2 regions of the Kineococcus rhizosphaerae genome follow, and region 1 is predicted to be linked to the other one. Evidence: riboswitches for the same ligand, from Rfam matches in the RefSeq annotation. Region 1 holds a riboswitch; the other holds the start of a gene.
What was found. A riboswitch is a leader RNA that binds a small molecule or an ion and turns the genes downstream of it on or off. The one in region 1 is predicted to bind glycine.
Positions count from the first base shown of each region.

Region 2: it holds a riboswitch for glycine, as region 1 does, so the genes downstream of both, gcvT (glycine cleavage system aminomethyltransferase GcvT) here and gcvP (aminomethyl-transferring glycine dehydrogenase) in region 1, are expected to answer to the same signal.

Region 1 is NZ_PVZF01000001.1:63,341-67,531, forward strand. It holds gene CLV37_RS00320 (SMI1/KNR4 family protein) at 1-517, opposite strand, end outside; gene CLV37_RS00325 (ParA family protein) at 662-1,423, opposite strand; glycine riboswitch at 1,473-1,568, shown strand; gene gcvP (aminomethyl-transferring glycine dehydrogenase) at 1,642-4,191, shown strand, end outside.
Region 2 is NZ_PVZF01000003.1:19,027-23,217, forward strand. It holds gene CLV37_RS07175 (LysR family transcriptional regulator) at 1-135, shown strand, start outside; gene CLV37_RS07180 (L-serine ammonia-lyase) at 116-1,522, opposite strand; gene gcvT (glycine cleavage system aminomethyltransferase GcvT) at 1,526-2,635, opposite strand; glycine riboswitch at 2,676-2,766, opposite strand; glycine riboswitch at 2,775-2,852, opposite strand; gene CLV37_RS07190 (tautomerase family protein) at 2,920-3,309, opposite strand; gene CLV37_RS07195 (LacI family DNA-binding transcriptional regulator) at 3,338-4,191, opposite strand, start outside.

The DNA of each region.
Region 1 (4,191 bases):
GCACGATCTGCTCGGCGACGGCCCGGCTGCTGCCGAGCCGGACGGCGATCAGCTCCTCGTCGCGGGCGAACAGGGGCAGCAGCGCCGGCGGGGCGGCGAGTCCGGGGCCCTGCCCGCTGGCCCGTCGCAGGGCCTCCTCGAGGGTCAGCGGGACCCAGCCGCCGGGGCCGACGCTGGGGGCGCTGGTGCGGTAGGCGGTGCGGACGGGGTCGACCCCGTCGATCGCCCGCCACCAGGCACGCGCCCCGCGGGGCAGGAGCAGGCCCAGCTGGCGTTCCACGGCGTCCAGGCGGGCGTCGTCGACGCCGGGGCGCAGGCGGGTGGCGATGTCCGCGCCCGAGCGGGTCCACTGCGCCCGCAGGCGCTGGACGAGGCCGGTGATGCGGTCGGACTCGGGGTCGGTGGCCGGCAGGCGCACGGGCGCGGGGACGGCACCGGCCGGTCGGGCGGGGCGCACGAGGCGTGGCGCGCGGGAGGTGGGCTGGCCGGCTTCGAGGGGGGTGTTGGACGACGTCACAGGACCTCCTAGGACCCGCAGCGTGCGCGGGCAGAGCGGGGGCGGCACCAACGGGGGTGTTCCCCGGGCGCACGCCGTCTCAGGACGGTAGACGCTCGCGGATCATCCCGCACCTTGGACGTACCGCACCCCGGAACGGTTCCCTCACGCGGGGGCGAGCACCCGGTCCAGGATGCTGTCGAACTGCCCCGCAAGCGTTCTGGCCGTCCGGGTCCTCAGCGCGTGCAGGGGGACGCCGGCGCCCTGCGACTGCGGCACCGACACCCGGTCGGGCAGGGGCTCCAGGACGAGGTCGCCGAACAGCGCCCGCAGCTCCTCGTACCGGAACCTCTGCTCGCCCGAGCGCGGGGTGAAGCGGTTGACCTGGATGCCGACGATCCGGGGGGCCTGCCGCAGGGCGCGCACCTCCCGCACCGTGCGGTCCACGGCGGCGACGGAGAACCGGCTGGCGTCGGAGACGACGAGGACGGCGTCGGCCGCCCGCCACGCCGAGCGCGTCAGGCCGTTGAGCGAGGGCGGGGTGTCGAGCAGGGCCAGCGCGTGGTCGTCGAGCTTCTTCAGCGCGCGCCGCAACGACTTCAGCGTCTCCTCGTCCGCGTCGGGGGTGTCCAGGCCGGCCGAGGCGTCCGAGCCCGTCAGCACGTCGAGCAGACCGGGGTGGTCGTCGACCCAGCCGCTGGGCGCGACGGCCTCCTCGGCGACCCTGCGCTTGGGGGCCGACAGGACCGCGGCCACGTCGTGGGCCCGCTGGGCCGTCACGTCCAGGCCGGACGTGGCGTCCGCCTGGGGGTCCAGGTCGACGACGAGGGCGCTGGTGCCGCGGTGGAGGGCGGCCGAGGCGAGCCCGAGGACGACGGAGGTCTTGCCCACCCCGCCCTTGGCGCTGCAGACGGCGAGGCTGATCACGGCGCAGACCATAGCGGCGCGCCGAACCCGTAGAGTGGAGGCTGGCCGTTCACCTCGTGTGGGAGAGATCCCGATCCTGACCGATCGGGGCGCCGAAGGGGCAACATCCCCGGAACCTCTCAGGCGGAAGGACCACGTGGGGTTGGCCGCTCTGGAGCTCACCCGCGGGTGGGTGACAGACGGGGAGGTCCACCCAGTCCACGACCTCCGGAGAGCCGATGTCCTCGCCGTCCGTCCCCGCCACCGAACTGCCCGAGTTCACCCCCGAACCGGCGGCCCTGCCGTTCAGCGCCCGCCACATCGGCCCGGACGCCGCGGCCGTGGCCCGGATGCTGTCCGTCGTGGGCCTGGACTCCCTCGACGACCTCGTGGACCGGGCCGTGCCCGCGGGGATCCGCGACGGCGTGCTCGACCTGCCCGAGGCGCTCGACGAGACGTCGGTGACGGCCGCGCTGCGCGCGCTGGCCGCGAAGAACCGCGTGGTCCCCTCGATGATCGGTCTCGGGTACGTCGGCACCCGCACCCCGGCCGTGGTGCGCCGCAACGTCCTGGAGGACCCGGCCTGGTACACGGCGTACACGCCGTACCAGCCGGAGATCTCCCAGGGGCGGCTGGAGGCCCTGCTGAACTTCCAGACCGCGGTCACCGACCTGACGGGCCTGGCGATCGCCAACGCCTCCCTGCTCGACGAGGGCACCGCCGCCGCCGAGGCCATGACGCTGGCGCGCCGGACGTCCAAGGCCCCCGCCGGTGCCGTCTTCGCCGTCGACGCCGACGTCCTGCCGCAGACCCTCGCGGTCCTGCGCACCCGTGCGCTGCCGCTGGGGCTGGAGCTGGCCGTCGTCGACCTCGACGCCCCCGAGCCGCTGGCCGGTCTGGACGCGGTCTTCGGCCTGCTCGTGCAGTACCCGGGCGCTTCGGGCAAGGTCCGCGACCTCGCGCCCGTCGTGGCCGACGCCCACGCCCGCGGGGCCGTCGCCGTGGCCGCCGCCGACCTGCTCGCGCTGACCCAGCTCGTCGCACCGGGCGAGTTCGGCGCCGACGTCGCCGTGGGCTCCAGCCAGCGCTTCGGCGTCCCGATGGGCGCCGGTGGTCCGCACGCGGCGTACATGGCCGTGCGCAAGGGCCTGGAGCGGTCCCTGCCCGGCCGGCTCGTCGGGGTCTCCGTCGACGCCGACGGCAACCCGGCCTACCGCCTGGCGCTGCAGACCCGCGAGCAGCACATCCGCCGCGACAAGGCCACCTCCAACATCTGCACCGCCCAGGTCCTGCTGGCCGTGATGGCCGGCTGCTACGCCGTCTGGCACGGCCCGGAGGGGTTGCGCGCCATCGGGGCCCAGGTCGCCCGCCGCGCCGCCGCGCTCGCGCAGACCCTGCGGGCGGGCGGCGTCGAGGTCGTCCACGACGCCTTCTTCGACACGGTCCTGACCCGGGTCCCGGGCCGGGCGCGCGCCGTCGTCGACGCCGCGGTGGCCGCCGGGGTGAACCTGCGGTTCGTCGACGCCGACCACGTCGGGCTCACGGTCGACGAGACGACCACCGACGCCCACGTCGCGGCGGCCCTGGCCGGGTTCGGCCTGGACCCCGCCGAGGTGAGCGCCGAACCCGCGCTGCCCGCGGCCCTGCGCCGCACGTCGGAGTACCTGACGCACCCAGTGTTCTCGCAGCACCGCTCCGAGACGGCGATGCTGCGCTACCTGCGCCGGCTGTCCGACGCCGACTACGCCCTGGACCGCGGGGCCATCCCGCTGGGCTCGTGCACGATGAAGCTCAACGCCACGACCGAGCTGGAGCCGATCTCCTGGCCCGAGTTCGCCGACCTGCACCCGTACGCCCCCGCCGACCAGCTCGCGGGGACGGCCGAGCTCGTCGCCGACCTCGAGCGCTGGCTCGCCGAGGTCACCGGCTACGACGCGGTCTCGCTGCAGCCCAACGCCGGTTCGCAGGGGGAGTTCGCCGGGCTGCTGGCCATCCGCGCCTACCACGTGGCCCAGGGCCACGGGGAGCGCTCGGTCTGCCTCATCCCCAGCTCCGCGCACGGCACGAACGCCGCCAGCGCCGTCATGGCCGGGCTGAAGGTCGTCGTCGTGGCCTGCGACGAGGCCGGCAACGTCGACCTGGACGACCTGCGCGCCAAGGTGTCCGAGCACGCCCACGACCTGGCCGCGCTCATGGTCACCTACCCCTCCACGCACGGGGTGTACGAGGAGTCGATCCGCGAGGTCTGCGGGCTCGTCCACGACGCCGGTGGGCAGGTCTACGTCGACGGCGCGAACCTCAACGCCCTCGTCGGCCTGGCCCGGCCCGGCAAGTTCGGCGCCGACGTCTCGCACCTGAACCTGCACAAGACGTTCTGCATCCCGCACGGCGGTGGCGGCCCCGGCGTCGGGCCCGTCGCGGTCCGCTCCCACCTCGCGCCGTTCCTGCCCTCCACCGCCCCCGACGCCGGCGGGGTGGGGATGGTCTCGGCCGCCCCGTACGGTTCGGCGGGGATCCTGCCGATCCCGTGGGCCTACCTGCGCCTCATGGGCCCCGACGGGCTGCGCGCCGCGACCGTCCAGGCCGTCCTGTCGGCCAACTACGTCGCGGCCCGGCTGTCCGAGGCGTTCCCCGTCCTGTACCGCGGGCCGGGCGGGCTCGTGGCCCACGAGTGCATCCTGGACCTGCGGCCGATGACCAAGGCCACGGGCGTCACGGTCGACGACGTCGCCAAGCGCCTCGTCGACCACGGGTTCCACGCCCCGACGATGTCGTTCCCCGTCGTGGGG
Region 2 (4,191 bases), on a different contig from region 1:
GCCGGGGACACCCTCGTGTGGGAGCTGTCCCTGGCCTCGGCCCGGCCCACCGCGGAACGTCCCGCCCGCAGGGCGGTCACCGCGTTCTGCCGCGAGGTCGAACGGGACGCGCGGGTCAGCACTCGGGGACGTTGACCCCCACCGCCGGGCGGCCCACCACCGTCAGCGCCAGCCCGCCCAGCGACGTCTCCTTGTACTCCGAGCGCATGTGCGCCCCCGTCTGGCGCATCGTCGCGATCGCCGTGTCCAGGCTCACGACGTGGCTGCCGTCGCCGCGCAGCGCCGTGCGCGCCGCGTGGATCGCCGTCGTGGCCCCCACCGCGTTCCGCTCGATGCAGGGGATCTGCACGAGCCCGCCGACCGGGTCGCACGTCAGGCCCAGGTGGTGCTCCACGGCGATCTCGGCCGCGTTCTCCACCTGCTCGGGGGTCCCCCCGAGGACCTCGGCCAGCCCGGCGGCCGCCATCGCGCTCGCCGAGCCCACCTCGCCCTGGCACCCGACCTCGGCCCCGGAGATCGAGCCGGTCTCCTTCAGGACGATCCCGATCCCCCCGGCCGCCAGCAGGAAGCGCACGGTCGCCGCGTCGTCGGCGCCGGGCACGAAGCGCCGGTGGAAGTGCAGGACGGCCGGCACGATGCCCGCCGCGCCGTTGGTGGGTGCGGTCACGACCCGGCCGCCGGCGGCGTTCTCCTCGTTGACGGCGAGCGCGAACAGGCTCACCCAGTCCATGGCGTGCAGGACGTCGGACTCCGACGACCCCTCCTCGGCCAGCAGTTGCGCGTGCAGCCGCGGCGCGCGCCGGCGCACGCCCAGCCCGCCGGGCAGGGTGCCGTCGGTGACGAGGCCGTGGTCGACGCAGGCGCGCATGGCCGCGAAGATCCGCAGCAGGCCGGCGTCGACCTCCTCGGCCGGGCGCAGGCTCTCCTCGTTGCGCCGCACCAGGTCCGCGACGCCCAGACCGGTTTCCCGGCAGTGCTCGAGCAGCTCGGCGGCCGTCCGGAAACCCCACGGCAACCCCGCCCCGGACCCCACGACGGGGGCGGCGGCGTCGAGGGGGTCGTCCTTCACGAAACCCCCGCCGACGGAGTACGAGGTCCGCTGGGCGAGGACGTTCCCGTCGCCGTCGCGGGCGGTGAACACCATGCCGTTGGGGTGGGCGGGCAGCGAGGCCGTGACGAGCCGGACGTCGGCGTCGGGGTCGAACCCCACGGCGTGCCGCCGCAGGACCCGCAGTTCCCGCGACGCCCTGATCTCGTCGAGGTACCCCTCGACGGCGTCGGGGTCGACGAGTTCGGGACGTTCGCCGAGCAGGCCCAGGACGACGGCCCGGTCGCTGCCGTGCCCGCGGCCGGTGGCCCCCAGGGAGCCGTGCAGGTCGACCGTGACCGAGCGCACCCGCGGCAGGAGGCCGTCGCGCTCGAGCCCCTCGGCGAAGGCGAGCGCGGCGCGCATGGGACCGACGGTGTGCGAGCTCGACGGCCCGATGCCGATCGAGAACATGTCGAAGACGGACAGGGCCACGGCTCAGCGCTCCCGGCGGTAGAACGGCAGGGCGACGACCTCGACGGGCAGCGCAGTGCCGCGCACGTCGACGTGCAGCGCCGTCCCGGGGGCGGAGAGCTCGCGCTGGACGTAGGCCATGGCGACGGGGAAGCCCAGCGTCGGGGACAGGGCCCCGCTGGTCACCTCCCCGACGGCGGACCCGTCGTGCACGACGGCGTACCCCGCGCGCGGCGCCCGGCGCCCGGCGCCCCGCAACCCCACGAGGACCCGCGCGGGCTCGGTGCCGGCGAGCCGCCGGAGCGCGTCGTACCCCACGCCGCCGGGTTCCTTGTCGAGCTTCACCACGCGGCCCAGACCGGCGGCGAAGGGCGTGACGTCCCGGCTCAGCTCGTGCCCGTACAGCGGCATCCCGGCCTCCAGGCGCAGGGTGTCGCGGCAGGCCAGGCCCGCGGGGACGCCCCCGTGCTCGCGGGTCGCGGCCAGCAGGGCGTCCCAGACGGCGAGGGCGTGGGCGACGGGGACGAAGACCTCGAACCCGTCCTCGCCGGTGTACCCGGTGCGGGCCAGGAGCACCTCCACGTCGCCCGAGGCCCCGGCCAGGACGGCCGGCAGGCAGCGGTAGTAGCCCAGGGCGCCCAGGTCGGCGTCGACGAGCGGGCCGACGACGGCCAGGGAGGCCGGGCCCTGGACGGCGACGAGGGCCCAGCCGGCCGTCTCGTCGGCGACGACGGCGTCGAAGCCGGCGCAGCGCTCGGTCAGCGCGGCCACGACGACGGCCGCGTTGGCGGCGTTGGCGACGACGAGGAACTCCTGCTCCCCGAGCCGGTAGGTCACGAGGTCGTCGAGGATGCCGCCGTCGGCGTCGACGACCATGCCGTAGGCCGCGCGCCCCAGCGGCATCGTGGACGGCGTGCCGACGAGGGCGTGGTCGAGGGCGCGGGCGGCCTCGGGGCCGCTGACGCGGACCTCGCCCATGTGCGAGAGGTCGAAGATCCCGGCGGTGGTGCGCACGGCCTGGTGCTCGGCGAGGTCGGAGGCGTAGCGCAGCGGCATCGACCAGCCGGCGAAGTCGGTCATCGAGGCGCCGAGGGCGGCGTGGGCGGCCGCGAGCGGGCTGGGGGTGCTCGACATCGGGTGGGCTCCTCTCGTCACGGCCGCACCTGCGGCCGAGCTGACCCCCTCTGTCGCGGGACCTGAGAGCTTCACCCCTCGCGGAGCTTTCCCCGTCGGTGAGGACCGTGGGGTCCTGCTTTCCAGAGCGGCCTGCCTGCGGCGGTGCGGGGACCTGAGAGGTTCCGGGGTGGTTGCTCCTACGGTGCCCACCGCGCGCGGTGGGGCTCTCCCGCCGGGGCGGAGCGGCCGTGTGTGCAGTTGTGGCCCTCAGCGTGACACACGGCCGTCCCCGCGGGCCACGCTCAGAGCTCGCCGGTGAGGAACTGCGCCCGGCCGTGCCCGAAGGACCAGTCGGCGTCGGAGTTCTCGACGACGGAGACGACGACGTCGCTCGGCGCGGTGCCGGCCGCCTCCTCCAGGTTGCGCACCAGCAGGCGGTAGAAGGCCTCCTTCTGCTCGCGGCTGCGCGGGCGGCTGGTCACCTGCAGGAGCACGACGGCGTCGGTGCGCTCGATGCCCAGACCGGTGTCGTGGACGACGAGCTCGCCCCGCGGGTGCTGGTGGACGACCTGGTAGCGGTCGCCGGCGGGCACCTCGAAGGCCTCGACGACGGCGGCGTGGGCGGCGTCGAGCAGGGCGGTCAGCTCGGCGGGGGTGCGGCCGGCGACGAGGTCGAAGCGGAGCAGGGGCACGGATCCTCCTGAGGACTAGTTTGTCCTGTCATTCTGACATGAAGACCAATCCAGTGGTACCCCGCACGACCAGCCGCGGTTCGAGCACGACGTCCGAGGCGTTCGCGCCCGGCTCACCCCCCGGCTCCCCCTCCAGCCGCTCGACCGCCAGCCGCACGGCCGAGCGCGCCTGCTCGGCCGGGTCCTGACTGACGGAGGTGAGCTGCACGTGCCCGAGCCGGGCCAGCGGGCTGTCGTCGTACCCGGTGACCGAGACCCGCCCCGGCACGGCGATCCCCTCGCGGTTCAGGACGTCGAGGAACCCGAGGGCGACGCGGTCGCTGACGGCCGCGACCGCCGTCCCGGACCACCCCCCGTCGAGCACCCGGCGCGCCGCCTCGACCCCCGAGGCCTCGTCGAAACCGGCGTCGACCGTGCGGACGGCGAGCCCGGCCCCGGCCGCCGCCCGCTCCAGACCCGCGCGCCGGTCGGCCGCGATGTCGCCGGCCCCGCCGCTGACGTGCAGCACCTCGCGGTGCCCGAGCCCGGCCAGGTGCTCGACGACCAGCCGCATCCCGACCTCGTCGGAGGCGCGCACGACGTCGGGGCCGCGCCCGGGCCCGGGCCGCGAACGGCGCCCGAGCACGACGACGGGGACCCGCGCGTCGAGGGCCGCCAGCTCCGGCCCGCTCGCCTCCGGGCCGAGCACCAGCAACGCCTCGCACCGCGAGTCCAGGAGGGTCTCGACGGCCGCCCGCTCGCCGCGCGTGCGCGTCACGGCGGCGAGCACGACCTCGTAGCCGGCCTCCTCGGCCGCCGACTGCAGCTCCTCGACGAGCTCGGCGTGGAAGGCGTTGCGGACGTCGAGCACCACCCCCAGCAGGCGCGAGCGGCGCAGCGCCA